Regions from separate parts of the Sphingomonas sp. CFBP 8765 genome, predicted to be linked through region 2. Evidence: riboswitches for the same ligand, from Rfam matches in the RefSeq annotation. Region 2 holds a riboswitch; the other holds the start of a gene.

Region 1 (15,210 bases), 370 kb from region 2:
CGAGATCGACGAGATCACGCGGATCACGACCGCGATGATCGGCAGGATCCGCGAGTCGGAGGTGCGGCTGGCCAAGGCGAAGCACGAGACCGACGTCCTGCGGGCCAAGCTCATCGAGGCCCGCGACAGCGCACGACGCGACACGCTGACCGGCCTGCCGAACCGGCGCGCGTTCGACGAGGCGTTCGGCGCACGCGACGCGGACAAAGGCCCCTATTGCCTCGCGGTATGCGACGTCGACCGGTTCAAGCGCGTCAATGACGCGTTCGGCCACGGCGTCGGCGACCGGGTGCTGACCGCGATCGGCCAGATGATCGCGGCGGGGTGCGAAGGGCATCTCGTCGTGCGGCACGGCGGCGAGGAGTTTGCGGTGCTGTTGTGCGGCGTCAGCCTGAGCGACGCCGCGCGCCTGCTCGATTCGGTCCGCGCGATCGTTGCCGCCAAACGCTTCCGCAATCGCGAGACCGATTCCCCGCTCGGCCAGATCACCTTTTCGGCAGGCGTCACCGCGATCCATGCGGACGAAGCCGCCGAGAGCGCGTTCGCCCGTGCGGACCGGCTCCTCTACACTGCCAAGGGCGACGGGCGCGACCGGATCTGCGCCGCCTGATCCGCGCGGCGGTCCGCGGCACCGATCCTTGGCGCCGTTCACCGGATAAGTGTGGCGCAAAATCCCAACTGCTGCGTGGCTGCTGCGAAAAACCGCGCTGATTCAGCCGGATACGGAACTGGCACGGGGTGTGCAAAGCAGGGGATATCGGCAGCCGGATGGTCCGGACGCCGCCATCACCGAAGGGAAGCCACCATGTCCTCGATCCATTTCGAATCCGCCAAGCGCATCCTCCTCTCGTTCGCCGGGGCGCTGGTCTTCGCCGGCATCGCGATCAGCGCAGCGACGCCGATCATCCCGATCGCGTGATCCGGCCTGACTGCGGAGACTGCATCATGCTTCATCACCTCCATCGCGGCCAATACCGGCCCGACCGCCTGCGGGACAGCGGCCTGCTCGTCGGCATCGTCGCCTTCTCGACCACCGTCCTGCTGATCGCGACTCATGCCGCAGCGTTCGCCTGATCGGCAGCGCGGGGGATCCCTGCCCGCCAGGCGCGGGTCGCGGTCAGGCCAGCATGGCCGAAGAAGCGGGGCCGACGGGCGCGGCCTCCTCGCGCGAATAGGTCCCGATCAGCAACCCCGCCGCGAGCACATGTCCCGACATCGCCTCGACCAGCGCGGTGCGGCCCGGTGACACGCCTGGATCGCCCAGCGCCGCATCGAGCGCGAACAGCTGGAAGGCGTAGCGATGTTCGCCATGCCCGGTCGGCGGATCGGGCGGCAGCCAGCCTTCGCGCAGATATAAATTGCGCCCGACATCGCCGTCGGGCGTCCCTGCGCCGTCGGCCGCGATCGCACCTTCGGCCAGTCGCAGCCCATCGGCAGCGATATGCCAGACGATCGCGTGAACCAGCGGTTGCGGCGTCGGCGCATCCGCATCCTCGACGATCAGCGCGAGCGCGGCGGTGCCCGCAGGTGGCACGCTCCAGACCAGCGGCGGCGACACCCCGTCACCATCGGCGGTGAACCGCGGCGGCAACCGCCCCTCATGCGCAAAGGCGGGGCTGGTCAGGTCGAGCGTCGCGAACCCCGTGCCGGCCTGCGCGCCCGACCCGAGACCGGACCGGGCGATCACCAACGCGTCGGCACCAGCGCGCAATCCTTTAAGTGCGTGGCCGAGCCAGGCAGGCATGTGTTCAAGCATCGTTACCCTCCGAAGGACAGGCGCCAGGGCGCAGGACCGGTGCGCCATCGGCATACCAGCGGCTCTGATCGCGCATCGTGCCGGCATCGTGATAACAGGCCTGCGCTGTCCCACCCGCCGGATCGATCGCGACCATCCAGTTGTGATCGCCGCAGTTATGTGCCTCGCACCCCCAGGAGGCGATGCGCCGGCCCCGTTGGAAGATCGGCGTCTGCGGTCCCGAGCGTCCGCGGATCAGCGACCGCAGCCGGGCATCGTCGACCACCGCGAGCAACCCGCCGGCCACCTCGGTGCGATCGAAGAAATCGACGCCATCGACCGCGTCATGCGGGTATTTGCCGACATAGGCGGTGAGCGGCGTGGTCTGCGCCTGCCCCGCCACGGGGGTCGGCGTCCGCGTGGCAGGCGGCGTGAAGTTGGCGACCGCAGCGGTCTGCTGGGGATCGTCGCCCGCACTGCAGCCTGACACGGCCATGGCAAGCATTGCCATCCCCGCACGCAGCGACAGGGTGATCGGCGCAGCCCCGGATCCGATATGCATCGCAGCCCCCTCATGGTCTTTTCATCCCAACGCGCCGACCGGGCTGAGGTTGCCCGCGATGCCGGCGCTGCCGGGGCGACTCGACGATCCGAATCTACGGGTATGCGCGAGTGCAAGCGTGTATCGTCGCCGTCCCGGGGCGCTCCGCCCCGCCGGAAGGGCAGCATCATGGCCAAGAGCCAGAAGAAATCGAACAAGGAAGTCCGCAAGCCCAAGGCCGAGAAGGAGCCCAAGGCGAACGCGTCGAACCCGACGACCAAGGGCAAGCCCGTCGAGATGACGACGCTCAAGTGATCCGGCACGAAACAGGACGATGACGATGGCGGACGACGATTACGTCTATGACGAGGCCAGCGGCGAATGGGTCGCCGCCGACGCCGCATCCACGACCCGCGCGGCGGACGACGACACGGTCGTGGTCCGCGACTCGGTCGGCAACGTGCTGGCGGACGGCGACCAGGTGACGCTGATCAAGGACCTGACCGTCAAGGGCGCGGGCCAGACGCTCAAGCGCGGCACGCTGATCAAGGCGATCCGCCTGACCGGTGACGCGCAGGAGATCGACTGTCGCTATGAGGGGATCAAGGGTCTGGTGCTGCGCGCGGAGTTCGTGCGCAAGCGGTAACGGACGCACCCCCTGATCCTCCCCCTGCCGGGGGAGGAGTTCGGGATGTGGCGGATCAGACGTCCGCGGGGAGGTAGATCTCGCTGCCCTTCTCGCGGAACCTCTCGCTCATTTCAGCCATGCCCTTTTCTGCGTCGGCATGCGCACCCTTGGCGAAGATCGCGCGGTTGGCGTCGGTCTGATCGATATCGGCCGCTAGGAACGTGTCGGCGGGGCCGTTCTGTTTGGCGGCGAAGTCACGCACCTCCTGCGTGATCTTCATCGAGCAGAATTTCGGACCGCACATCGAGCAGAAATGCGCGGTCTTGGCGCCTTCTGCGGGGAGCGTCTGGTCGTGATATTGCTCGGCCGTATCGGGGTCGAGGCTCAGGTTGAACTGGTCGCGCCAGCGGAACTCGAAGCGCGCGCGGCTCAGCGCGTCGTCGCGCATCTGCGCGGCAGGGTGACCCTTGGCGAGGTCGGCGGCGTGTGCGGCGAGCTTGTAGGTGACGACGCCGACCTTCACGTCGTCGCGGTCGGGCAAGCCCAGATGCTCCTTGGGCGTGACGTAGCAAAGCATCGCGGTGCCGTACCAGCCGATCTGCGCCGCGCCGATGCCGCTGGTGATATGGTCATAACCCGGCGCGATGTCGGTGGTGAGCGGCCCCAAGGTATAGAAGGGCGCCTCGCCGCAGACCTCGAGCTGCTTTTCCATATTCTCCTTGATCTTGTGCATCGGCACATGGCCGGGGCCCTCGATCATAACCTGGACGTCGCTCTTCCATGCGCGGTGCGTGAGTTCACCGAGCGTGTAGAGCTCGCTGAACTGCGCCTCGTCGTTCGCGTCGGCGATGCTGCCGGGGCGCAGCCCGTCGCCGAGCGAATAGGCGATGTCATACGCCTTCATGATCTCGGTGATCTCGTCGAAGCGCTCGTAGAGGAAGCTCTCCTTGTGGTGGCTGAGGCACCATTTCGCCATGATCGAGCCGCCGCGCGAGACGATGCCGGTGACCCGCTTGGCGGTCATCGGGATATAGGCGAGGCGCACGCCGGCGTGGATCGTGAAGTAATCCACGCCCTGCTCCGCCTGTTCGATCAGCGTGTCGCGGAAGATCTCCCAAGTCAGATCCTCGGCGACGCCGCCGACCTTCTCGAGTGCCTGATAGATCGGCACGGTGCCGATCGGCACGGGGCTGTTGCGCAGGATCCATTCGCGCGTGTCGTGGATGTTGCGGCCGGTGCTCAGGTCCATCACCGTGTCCGCGCCCCAGCGGATCGACCAGACGAGCTTGTCGACCTCGGCGGCGACGTTCGACGCGACCGCCGAATTGCCGATATTGGCGTTGATCTTGACCAGGAAGTTGCGGCCGATCGCCATCGGCTCGGATTCGGGGTGGTTGACGTTGTTGGGGATGATCGCGCGGCCGCGCGCGACCTCGTCGCGGACGAACTCGGGGGTGACGAAGTCGGGGATCGACGCACCGAAGCTCTCGCCGTCGCGCTTATACTCTTTCAGCATCGCGCGGCCGAGATTCTCCCGCGTCGCGACATATTCCATCTCGGGCGTGATGATGCCACGGCGTGCGTAATGCATCTGGCTGACATTGGCGCCAGCCCTGGCGCGCAACGGGCGCTTGATGCTGCCGGGAAATTGCGGGACGCCGCCCGAGCGGTCGGGGCCGAGCTGGCCATTATCCTCGGGCCGGACCGCGCGCGCGTCGTAACTCTCGACGTCGCCGCGCGCCTCGATCCACTGGCGGCGGAGTTGCGGCAGGCCGGCGTTGATGTCGATCGTCGCCCTGGGGTCGGTGTACGGACCGCTGGTGTCGTAGACGCGCAAGGGCGGCTCGGAGCAACTGGGGTCGAGCACGATCTCGCGCATCGCGACGCGGACGTCGGGGCTGGAGGGCACCGCGACATGGATCTTCCGCGAGCCGCGGATCGGGCCGGTGGTGACGCCGATGTCGGCGGTCGGGATGCGGGGATCGTAATCGGCCATGCGCTTGCTCCTAAAGGTCTCGGAGCAAGGCATGCGGTTCTGTGGCGACCGCTCCCTCCCTCCGCCGGTATCAACCGGATCAGGTTCAGCGGGTCGAAGGCTCCTGCCTTCCTCTCAAGCGCGGATCGGCGCTCCCCCGGGGTAGGGCGAGCATAGGCGCAACGGACGGGGGCGCAAACGGAAAAACCCCGCACGGCCGGGCCGCACGGGGTTTCGGATCGATCGGCGGGTTGCGATCAGAAGGTGTAGGTCAGGCCCACCGCGCCGAGCCACTGGTCGGCATCGCCGACGTCCGCGACGATCGGGCTGTCCTTGTACTTGCCGAGCATGCGGCCGTAGAGCACCCCTGCGCCGACGCCGAAGCCGCGGCGCAGATCGCCCGACAGGCTCTGCAAAGCAAACGCGGAGACGTTGACCCGGCGGAAGCCGCTGTCGTTGATGTCATAGGTGCGCAGACCGCTGTTGATCGTGCCGATCGGCGTGACCGCGGCATAGGTCCGGCCAAAGCCCTTGCCTGCATAATCCGCCGACAGGCCGAAGGCGACCAGGGTGCGGACCGACAGCGGCGTCGTGTAGTTGACCTGCGGGGTGATGACATAGCTGTCGTGCGTGCCCGACACGTCGTGGATATAGGCGACACGCGCGGTCAGCGTGTCGTAATCGCTGGTGATGACGCCGGTCTTGCCGATGCCGACAAAGCCGCCGACTTCATAGGCCGTGTCGATCTTGCCGAGCGCGCGGACCTGCCGGTTGTCGACCCGGCCCGTGCGATCGGTGCGGACGGCGGCGATAACGCCGACTTCGTAGTTGATCCCGACCGACCCGGTATTGGGGATCAGGTTCACATAGAGCTGCGTACCGCGCGTGAAGAAGTCATGCCCGCGGATCGTGCCGATCGCGACCGCGCCGGGGGTGAAGCTGTTGCTGTCCGCACCCTCGTAATCGGGAAGCGACGCGACGCCGAGACCGAGCGTGATGCGGTTGTTGTCGGCGGGATCGGTGATTGGCGGGGTCGGATTGGGATCCGTCTGCGCAAGTGCCGGCGTGGCGAGGGCGACGGCCGCGGTTGCGGCAGTCAGAACGAGTGAGAATGCGCGCAAGGACGGGCTCCGGACAAAAAGGTTCCACCGCGCAACGCGGGGCAACCCTATTCGGTCCGTTGCAATCCGTCAGAAGATGTAACGCATCCTAACCTGTTGCATTTCGGCATCACCGGCGAGCATGAACCGTGCTGCGGAAAAGCGCGGCGGTCCGAAGCGTACCGCCGCGTTGTTCGAGAAGCCATAGCCCTCGCGCGGGATACCCGCGATCGTGTCGAGCTTGGAGTTGCTGTTCTCGTCATGGATGATCGCCAGCGCATAGCCACGCTGCGGCAGGCCCGGAAAGCTCGTCGTCCGGACCGCGGCGGGCAGGGTCCGGGTCAGTGCCTTGGCATCGTCGACACAGGCGGGGAAATTATCGGGGTCGGCGGTCAGGCAGATACGGATCAACCCCTTGGCCGAGCGGAGATTGTCGACCTCGACGTCAAGCCGCGTGACCGGGCTCGCTGCCGCCAGAACGGCCCAGACCGCGGCCGCCGCCAGCACGCGCGGCAGCCTTGGCATGCGAGCTGCCCGCATCGCCGTGCTCCCGGTCGGTGCCGCAGAGCCGATCCCAGAACCGGAAAGTGAGCTCATAATTGCACCTGTATCGTTCATGATGTGGCTGATGGTGGCTGGCCGTGATCAGCCATGTCCCCAATGCTCCCCTCCACATGAACCGGGGAAAAACCTCCCGGCCCATCGGATTGGCCCCCTCCATAACGGTCATGACCGTCAGAGCCAAACCGAGCGCACCGCCAGGGTCGGAATCGCGACGACCCGTAGCGGAATTATCACAGCAACGGGACCGGATCGAACGCCGTTGCCATTCAGATCCTAGGTCGACCACACCCGGACGGTGCTCCACCTGTTTGCACTCACTCTAGCCTATCGCCCCCGCAAAATGATCGATACCGGCGGCATCCGGGTACGCGGCTGCAAAGCGCGACGGCCTGTGCGCCTGCAAACTTGACGCCGCCCTGATCTATGTCCGAACACCGAATCCTCATCATAACTTTATCGATTTTGCAGAATTCATGCGCCAACAACTCGGTTGTTGAAGTCTCATTGACGCCTTGCAATGTGAAATTTCACTCAGGTCAACGAATTTCAGATCCGGATAGCAGAACATTGCTCCATTACGACGATAACGCCTGTTTGAAAGTCTGACGCCATGTCGGAGACAGGCCATCTCGATACTATAAATTTAGGAGATGAGGATATGGCAACCATCAACATCATGATTGCTGTGGATGTGGAAACAGCTCAGTCGACGGCCAGTGGCCAGACCATCACCCAGGGTCTGTATATGATCGACACGACGGGCTATGAAGGCACGTCCGAGGGTGGCAACGAGTTGACGACGCCGTGCAATGCCGGTGACGTCTTGGTGTGGACCGTCTATCCCATCAATCCCGCCGATAATATCGCAATCACCGGGTTTACCGGTCAATGCACGCAGAACCCGCCGAATAGTGTATTCCAGAATCTTGAAAAACAGACGACGCCCGCGGGCGTCATCTATTGGACCTGTGTGATCAACAACGGCACAGGACAGGGGTCCTACCAGTACAGCGTCGTCTTCTCGATGTCGGGCAAGACCTACAGCTATGACCCGTTCATCAAGGTCCCGGCGAACTGATCGCCAGCGCGTAAACATGGGCATGAGCGCTCCCGGCTGATCCGGAAAAGAGCGCGCACCGCACACGGTGCCGGGCAGCAGCGACGACTTGCGGCTGCCCGGTACCGTAAAAACCCGCGCAGTTCCTCGGCCAGCATCGCTCGACCTGTCCGCCGAGCGTCCGGAACCGAGGTCAGGCGCGCCGGTCGAGGATTAGGATCGGCGCGTCACGATAACGACCCTCGATGCGCAGGCGGTAGCCGAGGCGCTCGGCGAGGCTGAGCGAGGGCGCGTTGCCGGGGTCGATGATGCAGGTCGTGGCGGCGATGCGCGGGTCGGCCCAGGCCAGGACCGCCGCCATAGCCTCCGACGCATAGCCCTGGCCCTGCGCGTCGCCGGTCAGCGTCCAGCCCATTTCGGGGCCGATCGCACCGGGACCGTCGATCGGCGGCAGGATCGCGCGCCGCGCATCGATCAACCCCATCTCGCCGATCAGCCGGCCGGTCGCGGTCTCGCGCACGATCCAGCTGCCATAGCCGAACGCGGTCCACTGCCCGATCGAGCGGAGCAACCGGATCCACACCTCCTCGCGACTGCGCGGCGAGCCGCCGATCATCGCATAGACGCGGGCATCGGCCCACATCGCGGCGCAGTCGTCGAGATCGGCAGGGACATGGCCGGTCAGCGTCAGGCGCGCCGTGGCCAGCGTCGGCGCCTGGGGGTGGCGGGGGCCGGCGTGCGGTGCTGGCGAAGCGTCGGTCGGGTGTGAGGGGGGCATGGCGGCTCCGGATCTGGCATGGACATAGTGGCGGAGATGGCGGCGGCGCGCCATGCCCGACCTGGCGCTCCCCGTCCCTTCGCGTCCGCCGCGCGGTGGCAGCGGAAGGCGGTAACCCGAGGGGGATCGCCTCGGTGGCGGAAGAGGCAGCGGGGCCGGCAATGCAGGTTGTCTTCGCGTGCGATTGGGCGGGAAAGGCTGTTTTCGCAGGCGCCGGTTTGCGCTAGTCGGAGCCATGGCATCGACGATCTCCTGCGACGTCGCGATCGTTGGCGCGGGCCTGGCCGGCGGGATGATCGCGCTGGCGCTCAAAGCGAAGCATCCGGCGCTCGACGTGCGGCTGGTCGATGCCGCCCCGACGGTCGGTGGCAATCACCTCTGGTCGTTCTTCGACAGCGACGTGGCGGCGGCGGACCGCTGGATCGTCGCGCCGCTCGTGGTGCATGGCTGGCAGGGCTATGACGTGCGCTTTCCAGGGCATGCGCGGACCATCGACGCGCGTTACAATTCGATCGAGAGCGTCCAGCTCGACCGCGAGGTACGCCGCGTCCTGCCGCCGCACGCGCTGATGCTCGACCGCAAGGTCAGCGGCGCGAGCGCGACCGCGGTGGTGCTGAGCGACGGCGACCGGATCGAAGCGACCGGGGTGATCGACGCGCGCGGGCCGGGCGACCTCACGCTGCTCGATCTGGCGTGGCAGAAATTTCTCGGACGCGAGATGCTGCTCGACGCGATGCACAAGGCGCCGCGGCCGATGGTGATGGATGCAGGCGTCGAACAGCTCGACGGCTATCGCTTCGTCTATTGCCTGCCGTTCAAGGCGCGGCGGATGTTCGTCGAGGACACCTATTACAGCGACACGCCCGATCTCGATCTGCCCGTGCTGCGCGACCGGATCGATGCCTATGTCGCCGAGCGCGGCTGGTCAGTAAAGCGGATCGAGCGCGAGGAATCGGGCGTGCTGCCGGTCGCGATGGGCGGCGATTTCGAGGCCTATTGGCGCTCGACCGGCGCGCGCGTCGCCAAGGCGGGGATGCGCGCGGGGATGTTCCACCCGACCACCGGCTATTCGCTGCCCGATGCGGTGCGGACCGCGTCGATGATCGCGGCGCTGGGGGATTTCTCGGGCGCACGGCTGCATGACGCGACCTATGCGATGGCGCAGGCGACGTGGAAGAGTCGCGGTTTCTACCGGATGCTCGACACGATGCTGTTCCGCGCGGCGGAGCCCGAGGAACGCTACCGGATCCTCGAGCGCTTCTATCGTCTCTCCCCTTCGCTGATAGGCCGTTTCTATGCCGGACGTTCGACCATGACCGACAAGGCGCGGATCCTGACCGGCAAGCCCCCCGTCCCCATCGTGCGCGCCGTCCGCGCCATCGCAGGCAGTATGAGATCATGAAGACAGCTATCGTCATCGGCGCAGGGTTTGGCGGGCTGGCGCTCGCGATCCGGCTGCAATCCGCAGGCGTCCAGACGACCATCGTCGAGAGCCGCGACAAGCCGGGCGGGCGTGGCTATTACTGGGAGCGCGACGGCTTCACCTTCGATGCCGGCCCGACCGTCATCACCGATCCCGACTGCCTGCGCGAACTATGGGCGCTGAGCGGGCACGACATGAGCGCGGACGTGACGCTCGACCCGGTGCTGCCCTTCTACCGGCTGAACTGGGCGGACGGGACGAACTTCGATTATACCAACGACGATACGCAAATGCGGGCGGAGATCGAGAAGCTGCATCCGGGCGACTGGGCGGGCTATGAGAAGTTCCTCGCCTATTCCGCCGGCGTGTTTCACGAAGGCTATGAGAAGCTCGGCCATGTCGCGTTTCTCGACTTCGGATCGATGATCAAGGCGGCGCCGGCACTGGCGAAATACCAGGCCTGGCGCTCGGTCTATTCGATCGTGTCGAGCTTCGTGAAGTCCGAGAAGCTGCGCGAGGCGCTCTCGTTCCACACGCTGCTGGTCGGCGGCAATCCGATGACGACCAGCGCGATCTATGCGCTGATCCACAAGCTGGAGCGCGACGGCGGCGTGTGGTTCGCGCGCGGCGGTACCAACCGGCTGGTCGCGGCGCTGGTGACCCAGTTCGAGCGGTTGGGCGGCGTGCTGCGGCTCGACGACCCGGTCACCTCGATCGAGACGCTGGGCGACCGCGCGACCGGGGTCACGACGGCAAGCGGCTGGTCGGGCCAGGCGGATGCGGTGGCGGCGAACAGCGACATCATGCACACCTATCGCGACCTGCTGGCGACGTCGCGCAGCGGACAGCGGACCAAGGCGTCGCTCGAGCGCAAGAAGTACAGCCCGTCGCTGTTCGTCGTGCATTTCGGGATCAAGGGCACGTGGCCGGGCATTCCGCACCACATGATCCTGTTCGGGCCGCGCTATAAGGGGCTGCTGTCGGACATTTACGATCACGGCGTGCTGGCGGAAGATTTCTCGCTCTATCTGCACCATCCGACCGTCACCGACCCCAGCCTGGCGCCGGAGGGGCATTCGACCTTCTACGCGCTCGCGCCGGTGCCGCATCTCGGCAAGTTCCCGGTCGACTGGGACGAGATCGGCCCGATCCTGGAGAAGCGGATCCTCGACGAGATCGGTCGGCGGCTGATCCCCGACATCCACGACCGGATCGTGACCAAGTTCAGCTATGCGCCGAAGGATTTCGCGCAGGATCTGAACGCGCATCTGGGCTCGGCCTTCTCGCTCGAGCCGGTGCTGACGCAGAGCGCCTATTTCCGCGTGCACAACCGCGACGATCATATCCCGAACCTGTACTTCGTCGGCGCGGGGACTCACCCGGGGGCGGGGATTCCGGGCGTCGTCGGGAGTGCTAAGGCGACGGCGCGGTTGATGCTTGAGGGCGAGCAGTAAGGGTTTGTTCGCGCGGAGGCGCGGAGGACGCGGAGGTGATGCGCGTGTTGCGAAGCGACCGCGTCTCCAACCCATGGCGGAGCGGGCGTGAAGACAGCGCAAGCGCTGTCCGGACTGCAACACCTCCGCGCCTCCGCGTCTCCGCGCGAACCCATTCTTTTCTTGCGGCACCACGCGCGCTTCCCCTAGCGAGGCCACATGAAAAGACTTGCTGTGTATTGCGGGTCGGCGACGCCGGCTGATCCCCTGTATATTGAAGGCGCACGCGCGCTGGGACGGACCTTTGCCGAGCGCGGAATCGGCCTCGTCTATGGCGGTGGCCGCACCGGCCTGATGGGCGCGATCGCCGACGGCACGCTTGAGGGTGGCGGCGAGGTGATCGGTGTGATCCCGCAGGCGCTGGTCGATGCGGAGGTTGCGCACCGGGGGCTGACCGAACTCCACGTCGTGCAGGGCATGCACCAGCGCAAGCAGATGTTCACCGACCTGTCGGACGGGTTCGTGACGATCCCCGGCGGTACGGGCACGATGGACGAGCTGTGGGAGGCGCTCAGCTGGGCGCAGCTCGGCTATCATGCAGATCCCGTCGGGCTGCTAAACACCGCGGGCTATTATGACCATCTGATCGCGTTCTGGGACAAGATGGGCGAGGTCGGCTTCCTGCGACCGCAGCACCGTGACCTGCTGATCGTCGCGGATACGCTCGACCTGCTGCTCGACCGGATGGCGGAGCATGTGCCGACGCAGCCGATCGTCCGGATGAACGCGTCGGATCTGTGAGCGTCTTGAGGCCGCACACTATCCTGCTCCACCCCGGCGAAGGCCGGGGCCCAGTTGGGGGACGCGGATTGGCTCGCTCTAAGCGTTGTTACACTCGCTTTCCCACCTGGACCCCGGCCTTCGCCGGGGTGGTAGTAACGGTGACGGCATGACCTCCCCCTCCCCCACCCGCGAAGCGATCGTCGCGACGGCGAAGGAGTCGATCGCGCGCGGATCGAAGAGTTTCGCGGCCGCCAGCCTGTTGTTCGACAAGCCGACGCGCGAACGGGCGTGGCTGCTCTACGCCTGGTGCCGGCGGTGTGACGATATCGCCGACGGGCAGGATCACGGGCACGGCATGACCGTGGTCGACGATGCCCCGGCCCGGCTCGTCACGCTGTCGGCGATGACCGAGCAGGCGCTGGCGGGCGAGGTCGTCGGCGAGCCCGCATTCGACGCGCTGCGGATCGTCGCGGCCGAGACGCGGATGCCCAAGCGGTTCGCGCGCGACCTGGTCGAGGGCTTCGCGCTCGATGCGCGCGAGTGGCGACCGCGCTCCGAAAACGACCTGTACAAATATTGCTACCATGTCGCGGGCGTTGTCGGCTGCATGATGGCGATCGCGATGGGCGTCGATCCCGATGACGAGGACACACTCGACCGCGCCTGTGACCTGGGAATGGCGTTCCAGCTCGCCAACATCATGCGCGATGTCGAGGAGGACGACCGGGTCGGGCGCTGCTACCTGCCCGAGGACTGGCTTGTCGAGATGGACTTTCCGCCCGGCCAGCACATGAAGCCGCCGTTCCGCGCGCGCCTCGCGGTGCTCACGAAGCGGATGGCGGACCGCGCGGCGGCGTTCGAGGCGAGCGCACGGGAGGGCACGCCCGCGCTGTCGTTTCGGTCGGCCTGGGCCGTGCTGTCAGCGGCCGGCATCTATGGCGCGATCGGGCGGGCTGTCGCGGCGCGTGGCGAGCATGCCTGGGATCACCGCGTTACGACGTCGGGGGCGCAAAAGCTGGGGTTTATCGCCAGAGCCGCGCGGGAGGCGGCGGCGCGGGAGCGGCTGTATCCGCGGACGCCGCGGGATCCGAGGCTGTGGACACGACCGCGGTAGATCCGGCCCTAGCACATTCAACGTCTGTCCCTGCCCCTTCCGTTCGCCCTGAGCGAAGTCGAAGGGCATCCGTTCGGGGCCTGTGCTTCGACTTCGCTCAGCACGAACGGAGGGGGGGACGGGCGGTGACCCCCACACGAGCGGATCAGCCCCGTGCTTTGGCCTTGCCTGTCACGGCGATATGCGCGCCCGCGGTGCGGCAGTTGGCGCCGATCATCGGATAGGGGACGTCGGTGTTCTGCGCGAGCTGATCGGGAAGCGCCGCGCGGCACTGTGCCATGGTTTCGTACCGCGCCGGCACGACCCGTGCCTCGGTGCAGTTCATATTGCCGTCACTGCAACCCATGATGGCCATGACGTAGAACAGCGGTTCCATTTCATTCTCCAGTGGATCGCCGTGCCCGGCGTTGGACACGGTATGAAAAGCGACGAAGTGGCAGGATTGTTCCGTCAACCGCTTTCGCCGGGGCTTGACCACGCCTACATCACCACCAGCAATGCCCCCTGATACCTACACCTCCACCCGCGCGGACCAGCCGTTGCTGCCGACGCTCCGTCGCTTTCTGCCATTCCTGTGGCCGGCGGGGCAGCCGAAGCTGAAGGTGCGGATCGTCGTCGCGATGCTGCTCGTCATCGGGTCGAAGCTGGTGCAGGTGTTCGGCGCGGCCTTCACCCTGAAATATGCGGTCGACCGGATGGCGGGGAATGACCGCGGCGCGCTTACGCTCGTCGCGCTGCTGGTGGTCGGCTATGCGGCCTCGCGGTTCGGGACGACGCTGTTCGACAATCTGCGCAACGCGGTGTTCGAGCGGGTCGGACAGGACGCGTCACGGCGGTTGGCGGCGCAGGTGTTTCGCCATCTCCATGCGCTGAGCCTCGATTTCCATTTGTCACGGCGCACTGGTGCTGTGACCAAGGTGGTCGAGCGCGGGACCAAGAGCATCGACACGATGCTGTATTTCCTGCTGTTCAACATCGCGCCGACGCTGTTCGAACTCGTGCTGGTGCTGGGCCTGTTCTGGACCAAGTTCGGCTGGCCGCTGGTCGTCGCGACGGTCGTGATGGTGGTCGGCTATATCGCGTTCACGCGGATGGTCACCGACTGGCGCAATGCCCTCCGCGCACGCATGAACGACCTCGATACCGGTGCCGTCGCGCATGCGGTCGATTCGCTGCTGAATTTCGAAACGGTCAAATATTTCGGCGCGGAGGAGCGCGAGGCGAAGCGCTATGACAGCGCGATCACCGCCTATTCCGAAGCCGCGGTGAAGAGCGAAAATTCGCTCGCATGGCTGAACCTCGGCCAGGCGCTGATCACCAATCTGATGCTCGCGGGCGGCATGGGCTTCGTCGTGTGGCGGTGGAGCCGGGGCGAGGCGTCGGCGGGCGACGTGGTCTTCGTTTCCACGCTGCTGGCGCAGCTATTTCGGCCGCTCGACCTGCTCGGCATGGTGTATCGCACGATCCGCCAGGGCGCGCTCGACATGGCGGCGATGTTCGACCTGATCGACACGCCCGCTTCCGTCGTCGACGTGGCCAATGCGCCCGCGCTGGCGGTGAGCGCGGGTCATGTCCGGTTCGAGAATGTCTCGTTCGGTTATGATGCGGGCCGGCCGATCCTGCGTGATCTCGAACTCGACGTGCCTGCGGGATCGACGCTCGCGGTGGTCGGGCCGTCGGGCGCGGGCAAGTCGACGCTCGCGCGGCTGCTCTACCGCTTCTACGACCTTACGGGCGGGCGGATCACCGTCGACGGACAGGACATTGCGCAGGTGCGCCAGGCATCATTGCGCGCGGCGATCGGGATCGTCCCGCAGGACACGGTGCTGTTCAACGACACGATCGGCTACAATATCGCCTATGGCCGCGAGGGCGCGGAGATGCCCGAGGTCGAGACGGCGGCGAAGGGCGCGGCGATCGCGGGGTTCATCGAACGCCAGCCGCTGGGCTATGCAACGCGCGTCGGCGAGCGTGGCCTCAAGCTGTCGGGCGGCGAGAAGCAGCGCGTGGCGATCGCACGCACGCTGCTCAAGAACCCGCCGATCCTGATCCTCGACGAGGCGACGTCGGCGCTCGACA
Region 2 (15,210 bases):
ACCGGCTCATCCTCCATCGAGCGTTGCAGATAGAGTAGCGCCAGGCCCGCAAATACCGCGACGCTCAGCCAATCGTAAATTGTTTCCATGATATACTTCCCAAGCCGCCCGGAACCCGGCCGGCGCCACATTCCGTCAGAGGCGATCCCTATGCCCGGTCCTTCTAGATTTTCTCATCGTCTCGGGCAAATGCAGTATCTTGCCCCCGCTCTCGCGGTGGGACTGCCCCGACGACGACCACGGCGCTGCGCCCGACCCCGAACGGGCGCGACGTAGAGGCCTGGCTGGCTCGCGACGGTCCGCTGCAATCGGGGAACAGCCAGCGTCAGGCGGTGCTGCGCAAGGCGGCGAAGATCGACGATGCGAAGGGCTTCGCGCCCGAGGTCAGCCCGACGCCAAATTCTTGAATCGCGCGAGCATCGCCTCGGACAGTCGCATCGGGTCGAGCGGCTCCAGGTCGGGGCGGCCGCCCGGTGGGCTGGTGCGAAGCGTGTCGATGCTCGCGCGCAGCGCCGGCGGCGCGAGCGGGGGATCGAACAGCGTGACCCAGCCGCCGGCGATCTCCGCCGCCAGGCTGGGCAGCGTGCCGACCGCGGGGGCGAGCAGCGGGCGGTCGAGCGACAGCGTGACGAGCGCGGTGCCCGAGTTGAGCGTCGATGTCTGGTTCATCAGACAGGCGTCGCAGGCGGCGATCGCCGAGGCGAAGCGCGCATCGTCGAGCGGTCCGGTTACGATACGGATCGTCCCGTCGGACCGGCCCGCGACCGCGGTAAGCCGCGCGGCGATGTCGTCATCGCCCGCATCGCCGGCGATCAGCAGCATCTCATCGGGCCGGCGGATCGCGAGGAACGCCTCGGCGGCCTCGACCAGGTTCTTGCTGGGACGGAGCGACCCGATCATGCCGAGCACCCAGATACCGTCGGGAATCGCCCAGGCCGCGCGCGCTTCGGCACGAGGAATCGCGGAATAGTCCTCACGGTAATGCGGGTGCGGAATGATCGTCCCCGCGACCGCGCCGATCGCCGGATGCGCGGCGCGATAGCGCTCGAGCGAGGCCGCGGACAGGCCGATCAGGTGGTCGATCTGGCCGAGAAGCCGCGCATGATAGGCGTGCCAGACCCGGTGCCGCCAGCCGGTCAGGTCGCGGTGCGGCGTGACATTGTGCGCGGTCACGACGAGCTTGCCGCCCGATCGCCGGATGCCCCGCGCGGCGTTCAGCACACGCGCCGCCTTCGCTGCGACGATCGCCGGGTTGTTGCTGCCCGAGCCTTCGAAGATCCCCTCGGGCCAGTGGATATGGAAGATGTCCGCGGCGGGGATGCGCCGCATCAGCGGACGGAACGCGGTGACCGAGGCCGCGGGCGCGCGGAACGCGCCGTACATGCGGCGGACATAGGGGTTGAGGTCGCTCGGATCACCGGCGGGCCAGGCGAGGACGCGGAGCGGATCAGCCACGGGCCACCGCCGTCCGCGCGAAGCGGATGAGTGCGAGCATGTCGCGGCGGCCGATCACGAACAGCGCGGCGGCATAGACGACCGCGCCGACCGCGACGTGGATGACCAGCGCGAGCAGCGGGGAGGGGACGTCGATCGTCCGGTGCAGCAGAAGCAGCGCCCCGACCATCACCGCGGATGCGGCAAGCGAGGGTGCTATGCGGGCAGCATAGGCCATCGGTTTTATCCTCAGCAGGTGGAGGGCCGCGCCGACCGAAAGCGGGTAGAGCAGGACGGCGCGGACGGTGAAGCCGATCGCGAGCGCCTGGAGACCATAGCGCACGACGACGAGGAACAGCGATATGTTGCTGACCGCGTAGATCGAGGTGAGGACCGTCTGCCAGTGCGGCTTGTCCTTCACCAGGATGATCGCCTGATTATACTGGCCGATCGTCGTCAGATAGGCGGTGCCGGCGATGATCGAGATGATCGGTGCCGCCTCCATCCATTTCGCACCGAGCGCGACGCGCACGACCAGATCGCTGACCGCGATGAGCGACAGGAACATCGGCGCGGTGATCGCGGTGGTGAAGGATACCGCGTTCAGAAACGCGCCGCGAAGCCGTTCCTCGTCGTCGCGAAGCCCGGCAAAGGTCGGCAGCGCGACGCGCGACAGCGCGGATGCCATCAGCTGGTTGAGGCCGAGCAGGATGCGCTTGGCAGCGTTGTAGATTCCCGTCGCCGACGCGCCGAGATAATAGGACGAGAAGAAGGTGTCGCTCTGCGTATTGGCGAAGTTGGTGAAGCCGGTGATCGCGACATGGCGGCCATAGCGCCAGGTCGCGAGCAGCTTGGCGCGTTCGACGCGCAGGCTCGGCCGCCAATCGCTGACGACCCAGAGAAGGATCGTCGACAGCAAGGAGGTGGTGAGCTGCTGGACGACAAGCGCGGTCAGGCCCCAGCCGTTCATCGCGAGGAACAGGCCCGCACCGCCGCCGACAAGCAGCGCGAGGATCGAGCGGATCGCGAGCGGCTTGAACAGCAACTGGCGCGTCATCCACGCCTCATGCGTGCGCGACAGCCCCGAACTGAGCAGCAGGACGGAGGTCAGCCGGAGCGCGAACTCGATCCGCTCATTGTGCATGATCTCCGAGATGAACTGCGCCGACAGCAGCATCAGCGCCGCGCCGATCACCGCGCCGATCTGGATCAGCAGGAAGCAGGCGTTGTAGTCGCCGGCGTCGGGCGCACCGCGCGAGACGATCGCGGTGGCGAAGCTCTCGACCGAGATCTGCTTGAACAGCTCGACGAAGAGCAGGCAGGTGGCGAGGATGCCGAAATCGGCGACCGGGACGAACCGTGCGGTCACCAGGAAGACCAGGAGGTTGATGACCTGGACGAGCGCGCTGTTGACGACCGACCAAATTGCGCCGCGTCCGACCTGTTTACCTAATGAGGGGGCAGCCATAACTCACTCCCACAAATCGTGCGGGAATGTCGCGAGCAGCGCCTGGGGATCGAAGGATATCGGCGGTGCGCCCCCCATTTCGAGCGCTTCGGCGACGCTGTTCGCGGAGTCGATGCCGGATCGTCCGGTCCCGCGCGCATAATCGTCATATTTGAACGGCGGTTCGGTCTCGGTCAGGCGGACATGCCGCGCGGGAATGCCGAAGGCCTCGGCGATCACGACGCCATGGAGCGAGCTGGCGAGCACCAGATCAGACCCGACGATCTGCTCGACCACCGCATTCCAGCCGCGCAGGGGCGACACGAACGGCAGACCGAGCGTCGGCGCGAGCGTGAGGTCGTGCAGGTTGGGGACGAACAGGACCGGCAGGGCGCTATGCCGCTTGAACCGGTCGGGGAACAGCGTCGGCAGCAGCAGCGCGGGGTCGCCATAGACCGCCGGGACGTCCAGCCCGCGCTCCGAAAGGAACGCCGCCGTCAGCGGACCGCGGACCGCGCGGATGTCGAGTGCGTCGAAAGCGTGACGATCGGCGGGGATCTTGCCGTTGACGCCCGAGCCCCAGACGGTGTCGCCGGTCTTGGCGAAATGCATCACCGATCCGACCGTGAACAGCGTCGCGTCGCGCGCCGTCTCCTCGTCGAGGCTGCGGCCGTGCAGCGCGAGGACACGCTCGGCGACGACCGTCGCCAGCCGGTCGCCGAAATTGATCGCGCTGCCCGCTGGACGCCATTCGAACACGTCGACGCGCGGATAGCGGTCGTCATAGGACGGCGGTGGCGCATGGCGCAGACGCGAGAGTGCGCGGTGCAGGCGAGGAGGCATCATCTGTTTCATCGCTTCATCCGTTGTCCGAGCGTCGCGGCCAGGAAGGTCGCGTTCCCGACGAGATAGCGTGACGCCATCCGTCGGGGCTCTTGCAGAAGGCGGAAGGTCCATTCGATGCCCGCGCGCTGCATCCAGAGCGGCGCGCGGACGAACTGGCCCGCAGTGAAATCGAGAAAGGCGCCGATGCACAGGATCACCGCACCGACGGTGCCCGCATTGGCGGCCGCCCATTTTTCCTGCCGCGGCTGTCCCATGCCGGCGAGCACGAGCCGTGCCCCCGATGCGCGGATCCGCTCCGACAGCGCGGGTGCCTCATCGGCGCTGAAAAAGCCGTGATGGCTGCCCGCGATGCGGATGTTCGGGAAGCGCTCCGCCAGGATCGCAGCGGCCTTTTGCGCGACGCCTGGCGGGCTGCCGAGCAGGAAGACGCCCGTTCCCGCCGGCAGCGCGGCGAGCACCGCGGGCGTCAGGTCGGTGCCATTGAGATTGGCCGGGAAGCGCGTGCCGTAGAGCAGCCGGCTGGCGATATCGACGCCGCTGCCGTCGTTGAAGAACACGCCCGCCCGCGTCGCGGTCACGAAGGCGGGATCCGCCCGCGCAAGGTTGACGCTGTGCGCATTGCAGAAGCCAAAGATGGCTGGACCGTCGCCTTCTACCGCGGCAACCACCTGTGCAACGGCACCCGGTACATCGGTGGCGACCACATCGATGTGGCCGATTCGCCGAATCTCCATCATGCCCACCATGCTCAATCGATCAGGATCGAGCCGAGAACGGGGGTGGCATGCTCCTGCAGCACGGCCGCGGCGTTGCGCAGCGCGCGTGCGTCCGACCGGTTGCGGCGCGCGACGATGATCGCCGCGTCGAGCCCGAAACACGCCTCGAGCTGTGTCGCGCTGGCGGGGCCGGCGTCGAAGATCACCAGCCCATAATGATCGCGCAGCGGATCGAGCGTGTTCGCAAGCCGCTGGCGGTCGAAGAGCTCGGACGCGTTGGGGACGCTCGGACCCGCCGACAGCAGCGACAGGCCGGGGATCGCGGTCGTCTGGGCGATCGCCTCGACGCGGCCGCCCGACGACAGCAGCGTCGACAGCCCGGTCCGGTTGGGCAGGCGGAACAGCCCGTGCTGACGCGGCGCGCCGATGCCGCCATCGACGAGCAGCGTCGAATAGCCGGCCTGGGCGCACGCGACGGCCAGATTGGCGGTGAGCACGGTGGTATGCAGCGTCTCGTCGTCGATCCCGATCATCGCGATCCCCTGAAGCGGAGAGCCGTCGGGACGGACGTCGCGCGTCACGATCGCGCGAATGTCACGCGCGGTGACCGCGATGGGATCGTCGGGCGCGAATGCTGCGACGACCAGCGGATCGACGCGCTCATCGCCCTCGGGAAGAACGGTGAAGCCCTGCTGCAGCTCGATCGCGCGGCGCACCTGCTCCTCGGTCGCAAAGCCGAGCTGGACCGCCGCCTCGCCGAACAACAGCCCGGTTTCAGCCTGGCGATGCTCGATCTGGCGATGCGCCTCGGGCGACAGCGACAGCAATTTGCCCAGAAGCTGCCGCTGGCTGGGCGCTTCGGCGCCCGGCGCGACCGCGGGACGAACGACATTTGCCGTTTCGCTCGAACGAAGCCTCATGACGTCTGCCTTCCACCCAGCAGCGACGCGACGCGCGACTGCGAAAACGATACCGAGCCCAGCACGGGCACACCCATGGCCGTCGCTGCGCCACTCGACGTCCGCACCCGCGGCCGCCACAGTTCGAGCGCCAGCGCCGTCCCCGCCGCCAGCATCCCGCCCAGCACTAGGCCGAGCGCCAACCGCATCGGTACGTTGGGCGAGGAGGGGAACATCGGCGGCTGCGCGACGTCGAGCTGGACGACGTTGGTCGACGGCGCCTCGCTCTGCAGCCGCATCGTGCCGAGACGCTGGGTTACGGTGTCATAGGCCGCGCGCGCCGAATCGACGTCACGCTGAAGCACGTCGAGCTCGGCGCGGTCTCCCGCGAGCGACAGCATCTTGCCGCGCTGCTGGTTCAGCAGGGCGCGCATCTGGCTTTCCTTGCTGCTCGCCGCACCGCTGGCGACGCGCACCGCATTGGTGCTCGTCCCGGTCTCGACCGCGAGCCGGCGACGCAGCGCCGACAGTTCCGCCTCGGCGGCCTGACGCTGCGGGTGGTTCGGACCGAGATCCGCGCTGAGCTGTGCGACTTCGGCCGTCTTGGCCGAGATCTGCGTGCGCAGACCCTGGACGACACCGGCCGACTGCACGTCGAGCCCGGTGCTGCCGCCGCCCGCCCGCGCGCCGGCATCCGCCGCCGCCGCTTCGGCCGCGGTTAGCTGGCCGGACAATTCGGTCAGGCGCGCGGCGTCGGTGTTGTTGGTCGTCGTGTCGACGATCCCGGTGCGACGCTGGAACGCGGTCAGCCGGCCCTGCGCCTGCTCGAGCGCGGTGCGGACCTCGCGCGTGCGATCCTCGAACCAGCGCGAATAGGTGCGGGCGGGATCGGTCTGCAGTTGCAGGCGCGCATCTAGGTAGCTGGTGGCAAAGCCATTGGCGACCTGTGCCGAGAATTGCGGATCGGCCGATTTGAAGCGGATCGCGAGCACGCGCGAGGTCCGGCCCGGTATGACCTCGAGCCCGCCGAGCAGCTGGCGACCATACCAGGCGTTGACGTCGCCGGCGCCACCGGTGCGCGCACGCCACTGGTCAGCAACCTGCGGGTTGGCGGCAAGCTTCAGGTCGCGGACGACCGCGGCGGCGATCGCCTCGCTCTGCAGGACGTCGGCCTGGGTCGCGACGAGCGCGGCCACGCCATCCTGCTGCGGCGCCGCCTCGTCGGTAACCGACTGGGCCGGGCCGCCGTCGAACAGCAGCGAGGACTGCGCGACATAGGTCTTGGGCGTGACGGCCGTCCAGAGTGCGACCAGCACGACGATCAGCAGAATGATCGCCAGCTCGATACGCCAGCGCGCCTTGAGCGACGCGATCAGATCAGCGGGTATTAGCAAGGTTGCTCTCCTGCGGTGCGCCAAGCCGGGCCGCCGTGGTGGAAACAGGGGTCGTCATCAACAGCGCGATCAGCATCTGCGGCGCGGTACTGTCACGGAAATACACGCCATCGTGTTCGCCGTCATTGCCCCGTTCGCGGACCAATGCGGGGTCTAGCATCGAAATGGCACGATCATATCGATCGGTATCAAGCAAAACGACGTCCATCGTCGCGGCAGTGCGGGCCAAGGCCTCGAGCGCATCGCGCTGTTCGAGCGTGCAGCCGAGCACGACCTTCGCGAACAGCCGCGCATCGGGTTCGTTCATCTGCGCCCAGTGGCTGAACGCATCGACGAAGCCGGTGCGGGTATGCGCCTTGGTGACGATATCCGCGTCGCTGCTGACAGCGGCGAGCGATGAATGCCCGGCCAGCATGCGCAGGTGATAGGGCGAGCCACAGGCGGCATCGGCGATCATCACGCGCGCATCGGTATCGAAGCGGACGCCGGTATTGGCCTCGCCACGTGCGATCAGCGCGTCGACGCTGTCGGCGCCGATCCGGCCCAGCGACACGATCCGCATGTGCCGGCGCAGCGACGGGTGGCCAGCGACGACGTCGGACACGGTCCGCGCGATTCCCACCAGCACGAACAGCACCGGCACGAGCGCGTCGGACAGCAGCTTCATCGCCGCAGCGACGTCGCTCTTCACGCTCGCATCCTCGATCCGGTCGAACTCGTCGAAGATCAGGATCGTCGGCGCGGTGACGCGGTCTGCCACCAGATCGACGAACGCCCGTGGGCCGAAATTCTCCGGCATCTGTTCGAGCTTCTGCGCAAAGGCACGCTGTCCGCCGGGCGCGAAGGCTGCGGGCGGGAGCGCGTCGAGATAGAGCCTGATGATGTCGGCGAAGGTCGCATGCGGTTCGCACGCGAAATAGAGCACGACGGCGCCCGATTCATCCGCATGCTCGCCGAGCACGCGCACCAGCGACGTCTTGCCCGAGCCGCGTGCGCCGTGGATCACCGCATGCTGGTGAAAGTCGAGCGTCGCGGCGAGCAGATGGTCGAGCTCGACCGCGCGTCCGAACAGCTCGCCGCGGGTCCGCACCGGGCGTGCGGCATCGAACGTGTCCGCGATCCTGCGCCGGTCGCCGATCAGCCGCGTCGCGGTGCTTGCCGGGACGGGATCCGCGGGCAGGTCGACGACCGGCGCGGCGGGCGGGGTGTAGCGATGCGTCAGCTCGATCACGGGGGGCTCGGCCCATCCGCGGCCGTCCAGCCAGCGCGTCAGCGATGCAATCCATGACTTCAACATAATTCTTGTATCTGCCTTGCCGATCCGGGGAGCGGGTACGCGACGTTGCTGCAACGCACAATAGGATTGCCGTACGGCTCCACGGGGCCACTATACCCTGTGATCATTAAGATTTGTGCCGTATCAGGATAGACATTTGCGGTTTGTCCCCGGTCTTGTCGGGTTGCACGCTGTACATATACGGCCCCCACAGGGCGCCGCCTGCCCAATAGGTCCAACCGAGCCAGACGTCCGAGCCCGCGTCAAGTGTGCCGAGCACCGCATCGAGCGCGGCGAGGCAGTTCGGGTCGCTGCTCGCGCCGAATTCGCCGAGAAATCCCCGTGCCTTGTTGGCGCGCAGCCAGGCGGTGGCCGAATCGAACGCCTGTGCGGCGGCCTTTGGCGACACGCATTCCGGATGCGTGCCCGAGGAGTCGGCATCCGGATATTGGTGCATCTCGAACGCCATGTTGTTCGCCGGGTCGACGAGCGTTTTCAGCGCCTCGCCGTTCGAGTCGCTGCCTTTCGTCCAGGAATGGGCACCCGACCAGTTCGTTCCCGGGACGAGCACCAGATTGCGCGCGCCCGTCGCGCGGATTGCTTGCAAGGACGCCTCCGCAATCGGTCGCCACGCCGTGGCGGACAGGCCATTGGGTTCGTTCATCACGCCGAACCCGATACGCTTGTCCCCGGCATAATGGCGGGCGAGGCGGGTCCAGAGGTCGGCGAGCATCGCGCCGCGCGGGTCGATCTGGTCGAGCCGTTGGCCGCGGTATTTGGCGTAATTGTGCACGTCGAGGATGATCAGGCCGAACCCGCCGAGCCCAGCGATCGATTCGTCGAGCCGCGCGAGTTCCGCGGCGTCGATCGGGGCATTGGGCTGCGGTTGCAGCCGTTCCCAGAGAACGGGCACGCGGATCGCATTCATGCCCGCGGCGACGAAGGGCGCGGTCTCCTGTGGCTTGGGGTAGAAATAGTCGAAGCCGTAGCGCCCGGGAATGCGCTTGGAGGCAAAGCCGCCCGTCGCGATGTTGACGCCGGTATAGCGCGGATGCGCGGGCTTGCGCGGCCCTGTCGCGGAGGGGGCATCGGCGGCGGGATCGAGCGTGATCGGCAGACCGGTGCGCGCGGGCGCAATCATGACCGCAACGCCAGCCGTCGCGACCAGCGCAGCGCCTCCCAGCGCAATGAACAGGCCGTTATGTCGCATCGGCACGCCCATCACCCAAGCCGGTGACCCGTGCAAGCGTCACTCGACCAACGCCGGGGGAATCGCGACGGCTGGCCCGGATGGCAAGGCGTGCTGGTGCGGGCGGCGACGGACATGGCGGGGCAGTAGGGCATGAAAAAGGGCGCCCCGTTGCCGGAACGCCCTCTTCTCAGGCCGTGACCGCAGACGTCAGGCTGTTGCGAAACGGACCTGGCGACGACGAACGCGCAGGGCATCGCATGAAACGAGACATTCCGACCCCCGGACGCCGATCACTGATTTAGAGCCATTTTTCATTGATGAAGACCGAGTCCTCGGCCTTCAGTTCGCCGTCGAGATCGACCTTCTTCAGCTTCTCGCCGTCGCGGAAGATCGTGACGTTCCGCGTCGATCCGGCGAGCGTCGGACCACCGGCGCGGGCAAGCGCCTGGCGAACCGTCATCCCGGTCTTTAACGGGAAGGATCCGGGCGAATTCACCTGACCATAGACATAGATGACGGGCGCGACCGGAACGAAGAGCGTGTCCTTCGCCTCGAGCAGCGTCGCCGCGCTCCATTCGCCGCTGAGGTCCGAGAGGAGGATACGGTGTTCGACCGGATCGCCGACCCGCTTCAGGATCGCATAGTCCGCGCTGGTCCCACGCGTGCCGCCCGCGCGGGCGAGCGTCATGCCGACGGTCAGCTGCAGATCGAGCGGATAGATGCCGGGGGTTCCGACCTCGCCGAACACGGTCACCGAACTGCTGACGAACTGCGTGACCTCGACATTGACGACGGGCTTGACGAAATAGCCGCCGCTCCGCAGCCGGGCGGCGATGTCCGCGGCCAGTTCACGCGCGGTCTGGTTGCGCACCTGGACCGCGCCGAGGAACGGCAGGGTGATCGTGCCATCGCTTTTGACGCGCGTCTTGACCACCTGGCCCGGGCCCTGGCCGAAAATCGTCACCTCGACCTCGTCATCGGGGGCCAGGCGATAGCCGTCGTTGGGTACGGCACCCGCCGGCGCGGGTGTCGGGCGCGCGGTTGGTACCTGCGCCCCGGCGGCCGCAGCGGCCATGAGCAACGGCAGAACAAGCGAATGCGCCATGCGGATCTTCATCATCATCCCCTTAGAAACGGGCCGTGACACCCGCCGATGCGGATGTGGCCGTATAGTCGTAAATCGCATTGTCCGCCGTGCGGCGCTGGTGAGCGACGTTCAGGCTGAGCCGCAGCGACCGGTGAAAATCGAATGCATAGCTTCCGCCGACGACGTTCAGCCTATCCTTGCCGCGTGGTGGTTGAAGCGTAAGCGCCAGATCCTCGCCGCGCGGGTCGCGTCGCGCGCGCTGGGCGAACAGCGTGGCGGTGCTACGCGCCGAGAGCAGATAGGACACGTTGAGGTTGTAGCTGTCGGCGATGATATAGGTCGCGCCAAACGAGCTCTGATTCTGCACCGCACGGCGGCCGGAGCCGACGATCGTGAACCGGGGCACCGGGCGTATCGTCACCTGCGCGTCGAACGACGGGCCGCTGAAGGACGGCACGGCCGCGCGCTTGGGGTCGGCATGCGTGATGCCGCCGCCAAGCCGGAAGCTGACGCGCGGCGCGACCGAACGTTCGAAGACCAGCTGGACGTCGGTGATCATCGTCGAATCGTCGATCCCGGTCAGATCCTCGATACCCGGGCGCGCGATCTTCGCAACCGAGCCAATGAGCTGCAGCGTACCGAGGCTGGGCCGCCCGTAGCCGATCCCCGCGCGCAGCGCCGACTGGTTCGTGTCCAGAACCTTGCGGCTGCTGTTGGTGAGCGACACGCGGTTGACGCCCACCGCGGGAAAGAAACCCGCCGCGGCGCGGCAGCTCGCGCCGACGTCATAGACCTGGCGCAGGAAGCTCTCGGTCACCACGGTGTTGGTGTCGCCGAGATCGAACTGCGCGCGTTCGAGCGCCGCGCTGCCGGTCACGCTGCAGGGCGCGCCGACCGGGGTCGTCACGCTCGAGGTCAGGTTGATCCGCTCGCGATCGAGGCCGCTGAACCGGGTGTTGAAATCATAGCCGACCGTGCCGCCGGCGGTGACGCGGGTGCGTCCGAAGATGCGGTTCAGGTCGACCGCCAGCGCCGGCGAAACGCGGATATTGTCGCGCGGTCCGCTGCCGCGCGCGTCGTTGAGACGCAGCACGTTGCTGTCATAGACACTGGTGATCACCGGCACGACACGAAACCGGTCGACATTGCCCGCGACGGGCACGCTGACGGGTGTGTTGACGTTGACCGTCTGTGCCTGCGCACCGCTCACCAAACCGCCGGTCATGGCCGCCGCGAGCGCGACCTTGCCGATCCGTGCAGTTCGCTCGTCTCGAGCCCTTCGCATTGTTTCCCGTCATGTTTTCAATTGCTACCCGCATGATGCGCGGTCGCATTTCGTCCTTCGAGCTATTCCGGCGCTTGTCAAATCTCGACTCGCGGCACCGGGCCCAAGGGCACCGCGTCTCGATAAGTGAAAAGCGCGATCAGGTCGAGTGACGGCGTCGCACGGTGCTGTCCCTTGATCGTACACCGGGTCGCGACGATTCGGGTGTCAGGCCTCGGCGATCAGGCTGAGCACGTCGCCGATCAGGCGTCGCATCGCGTCGCGCGCACCATCGGCATCGCGCGCGGCGATCGCGACGGCGACCGCGGCATGGTCGGCGATGTTCGCGCTGCGCCCCTTGATACGGTTGGTGAAGCGGATCGAGGTGCGAAGCGCGGTTTCGACCACCGACTGGAACTGTGCGTAGAAGGGGTTGCGCGACGCGCGCAGGACGGCGACGTGGAACGCGATGTCCGCGTCGAGTGGATCGTCATAGCTGCGCTCAGCCGCGGCCATCCGCGCCAGCCCCGCCTCGATCGCGACCATGTCCTGTTCGGTGTGGTACAGCGCCGCGAGCGCCGCCGCTTCCGGTTCGATCCCGATCCGCAGCTGGTTGAACTGCTGGAGCAGCTCGACCGAGAATTTGCGGTCCAGCAGCCAGCGCAGCACATCGGTGTCGAACAGGTTCCAGCTGCTCGCTGGCTGGACGATCGTGCCCTGTCGCGGGCGCGCGCTGACCAGTCCCTTGGCGGTCAGCATCTTGACCGCCTCGCGGGTCACCGATCGGCTGACGCCATGCGCCACCGCGATCTCCGCCTCGGTCGGGAAGGGCCGATCCGTATATTGGCCGGTCACGATGGCCTTGCCGAGCAGGTCGAGCATGCCATGCGTAAGGTTCCGTCCCAGATCCCGATTCTCCAGGGCAACGACGTCGGTCAGCACACGCTCCATAAAGCCTGTGTGGCGCAAACCGGTCCGGCTGTCACCCACTGCAAGCGTCTGGGTGGCGTGGATTGTCATATAATTCTGCCGCGCGTGTGCCGGGAAGGCGCTGCGGAAGGGCGAACGGGCAATAACGCTATCCCCGGAAGACCGAACCGCCTAGACGGCGCGCTCCCCGGGGGGCCGCTGACGCGCGGCTGAGAGGTGGGCTGCAGCCCATGACCCGCTGAACCTGATCCGGTTGATACCGGCGTAGGGAGGGCTGGCGGCGCGTCCGTCGTCCCTCCGTGTGGAGTGGACGCAAGACCGTGATGATCCTTCGATTTGACCTGATGACGGGCCGGCCGCCCCGTGTTGCGTGCAGTGCGCTGGCAGTGGCACTTGCTGCTGTGGTGGCCTTCACCCCCGCCGGCGCGCAGACGCAGGCGGATTCGCGGGACGGCGCCGACCCGGTCGATATCCGCGTCGTCGGTCTTCTCGATCCCGAGGGGCTGCTCCCCGACCAGACGGTGCCCAAGTCCGAGAGCGCGATCGCCGCGGCGTTCATCACCAAGCAGGCGCCGACGCTCAACGCGTTCCAGCTGGTCAACCTCCTGCCCGGCGCGACCGTCGCGTCGAGTGATCCTTACGGCTTGTCGACCAGTTCGAGCCTGACGTTGCGCGGGCTGGGGCAGGACGAGATCGGTGTGACGATGGAGGGCGCGCCGCAGAACGACATTGGCTATTATTACGCCTATCCCTCGCAGTTCGCCGATACCGAGAATCTGCAACGCATCGCGCTGGCGCAGGCCGCGGTCGATATCGCGTCGCCGACGCTGGGCGGTGCGGGCGGGTCGCTGTCGCTCTGGCTCGACGATCCGAGTGCGGCGCCGCGCGGGCTCGTCGACCTGTCGATCGGGTCCTATGCGGCGCGGCGCGGCTTCGTCCGGCTCGATAGCGGGCGGATCGGCCAGACGGGGCTGCGGGCGTTCGTCTCCTATTCGAACACGCGCGCGAACAACTGGCGCGGTGCCGGCCATGACACGCGCCAGCATGTCGATGCCAAGCTGCTCGGCGAATGGGGCAACGGCAACCGCGCGAGCCTGGCGCTGTCGTTCAACGATGCAAACTCGTCGACCTATCGCAGCCCGACGCTCGCCGAATGGCGCGCCCAGGGACGCGATTTCAACTTCGATGCGCGGTACAGTGCGGGCAACACCAATTACTGGCGGCTCTACCGCGCGCCGTTCCGCAACCTCTATGCGTCGGCGCCGGTGCATCTGGCGCTGGGCGCGGGGGTGACGCTCGACAGCACCAGCTATCTGCAGTTCGGCTACGGCAATTCGCCCTATGGCACGCAGCTCGGCACGACCGGCAATTTCCTCGGCATCGAGCCGCTCGCCGATCCGATCGCGCTGCCGGGCGCGGTCGACGGGGTCGCGACGGTGCTGGGCAACTATACAGGTGACCAGCGCCGCGTGGGCACGGTCAACACGCTGACGATCGAGCGGGGCATCCACCGGCTGACCGCGGGGCTGTGGTTCGATCACGGCATCGACCGCGTCGTCCAGTCCTACACCGCGGTCGGCGCCGATGGCGCACCGGCCGATCGCTGGGGCTATCGCGCAAAGGCGATCCGGACCGCCGACGGCCGGTTGCTCGCCTATGAGAACCAGCGGACCGTGACGGTGACCAAGGCGGCGTTCCTGGCCGACCATGTCACGCTGACCCCGCGTCTTGCGGTCGATATCGGGTTCAAGGGCGTCAATGTGCTGCGCAGCGGGCGCAATTACTTGCCCGGCCCGCAGGACAGCGTCCGTCTCGACAGCTTCGCCGCGCTGCCGCGGGCGGCGGTGCATTACGAGATCGACGACCGGCAGCAGCTGTTCGCCAACATCACCACCAACTTCCGCACGCCGAACGAGTTCACGCTCTACGACAGCTATGCGGGCGGTGCGCTGGTCAGCGCGGGGACGACCGCGCTGAAGAACGAATATGCCGTCTCGCAGGAGCTGGGCTATCGCTATATCGGTACAGCGCTGTCCGCATCGGTGACGGGGTTTCATTATGATTTCCGCAACCGCCAGCTGGCAACGGTCATCAATAGCGGCGGCGCGCTGGTCAATTCGACGCTGAATGCCGGGGGACAGAGCTCCTACGGGATCGATGCCGAGATCGACTATCGCCCGGCGCGCGGTGTCAGCGTCTATGTCTCGGGCGAATATCTACGCGCGCGAATCAGCGACGACCTGCCGGTTGGCGACGATTATCTGCCGACCCGCGGCCGGCATGCGGTCTCGAGCCCGACCGTCCAGGTCGGTGGCGGCGGGACCTATGACGACGGACGGTTGTTCGGCAGTGTCGCGGTGAAATATGTCGGCCGGCAATATGCGACCTTCGTCAACGACGAGAGCATCAAGGGCTATGCGACGCTCGACCTGTCGGTCGGCGTGCATCTGGCGTCGATGCTCGACGGCAAGCGGACCGACCTGCGGCTGAACGCGATCAACGTGACCGATCCGCGCGTGCTGGCGGGGGTGCAGTCGGTCTCGACCAATGCGCGTGACGTGATCGGGCGCGGCGGGACGCTGATCGCGGGATCTGCGCCGACCTATTATGTCGGAAGTGGTGCGGCCGTCATGGCGACCATCTCGCGCGGCCTGTGACCGGAGCGCGCGCGATGATCGGCGCGGGCTCGCCGGCGGCGCATCTGGTCCACGGGATGGGCACGGAC

What was found. A riboswitch is a leader RNA that binds a small molecule or an ion and turns the genes downstream of it on or off. The one in region 2 is predicted to bind thiamine pyrophosphate.
Region 1: it holds a riboswitch for thiamine pyrophosphate, as region 2 does, so the genes downstream of both, thiC (phosphomethylpyrimidine synthase ThiC) here and IFT87_RS08070 (TonB-dependent receptor domain-containing protein) in region 2, are expected to answer to the same signal.

Annotation. Positions count from the first base shown of each region.
Region 1 covers NZ_JACYTY010000002.1:361,320-376,529, reverse strand. Annotated here, with positions in the region: gene IFT87_RS06280 (GGDEF domain-containing protein) at 1-610, shown strand, start outside; gene IFT87_RS20685 (hypothetical protein) at 946-1,074, shown strand; gene IFT87_RS06275 (YbhB/YbcL family Raf kinase inhibitor-like protein) at 1,118-1,756, opposite strand; gene IFT87_RS06270 (hypothetical protein) at 1,749-2,297, opposite strand; gene IFT87_RS20680 (hypothetical protein) at 2,466-2,591, shown strand; gene IFT87_RS06265 (alkylphosphonate utilization protein) at 2,617-2,922, shown strand; gene thiC (phosphomethylpyrimidine synthase ThiC) at 2,978-4,900, opposite strand; TPP riboswitch at 4,940-5,047, opposite strand; gene IFT87_RS06255 (MipA/OmpV family protein) at 5,137-6,000, opposite strand; gene IFT87_RS06250 (DUF2141 domain-containing protein) at 6,070-6,504, opposite strand; partial or broken gene IFT87_RS06245 (sterol desaturase family protein) at 6,425-6,780, opposite strand; gene IFT87_RS06240 (hypothetical protein) at 7,202-7,621, shown strand; gene IFT87_RS06235 (GNAT family N-acetyltransferase) at 7,794-8,378, opposite strand; gene crtY (lycopene beta-cyclase CrtY) at 8,614-9,780, shown strand; gene IFT87_RS06225 (phytoene desaturase) at 9,777-11,255, shown strand; gene IFT87_RS06220 (LOG family protein) at 11,454-12,035, shown strand; gene IFT87_RS06215 (phytoene/squalene synthase family protein) at 12,184-13,131, shown strand; gene IFT87_RS06210 (hypothetical protein) at 13,277-13,609, opposite strand; gene IFT87_RS06205 (ABCB family ABC transporter ATP-binding protein/permease) at 13,629-15,210, shown strand, end outside.
Region 2 covers NZ_JACYTY010000002.1:731,947-747,156, forward strand. Annotated here, with positions in the region: gene IFT87_RS08010 (XrtV sorting system accessory protein) at 1-89, opposite strand, end outside; gene IFT87_RS08015 (hypothetical protein) at 385-1,455, opposite strand; gene IFT87_RS08020 (lipopolysaccharide biosynthesis protein) at 1,448-2,902, opposite strand; gene IFT87_RS08025 (polysaccharide pyruvyl transferase family protein) at 2,906-3,736, opposite strand; gene IFT87_RS08030 (WecB/TagA/CpsF family glycosyltransferase) at 3,733-4,461, opposite strand; gene IFT87_RS08035 (CpsD/CapB family tyrosine-protein kinase) at 4,476-5,363, opposite strand; gene IFT87_RS08040 (GNVR domain-containing protein) at 5,360-6,736, opposite strand; gene IFT87_RS08045 (ATP-binding protein) at 6,720-8,033, opposite strand; gene IFT87_RS08050 (glycoside hydrolase family 5 protein) at 8,140-9,222, opposite strand; gene IFT87_RS08055 (SLBB domain-containing protein) at 9,503-10,321, opposite strand; gene IFT87_RS08060 (outer membrane beta-barrel protein) at 10,332-11,576, opposite strand; gene IFT87_RS08065 (FadR/GntR family transcriptional regulator) at 11,784-12,506, opposite strand; TPP riboswitch at 12,671-12,759, shown strand; gene IFT87_RS08070 (TonB-dependent receptor domain-containing protein) at 12,830-15,142, shown strand; gene IFT87_RS08075 (phosphotransferase enzyme family protein) at 15,157-15,210, shown strand, end outside.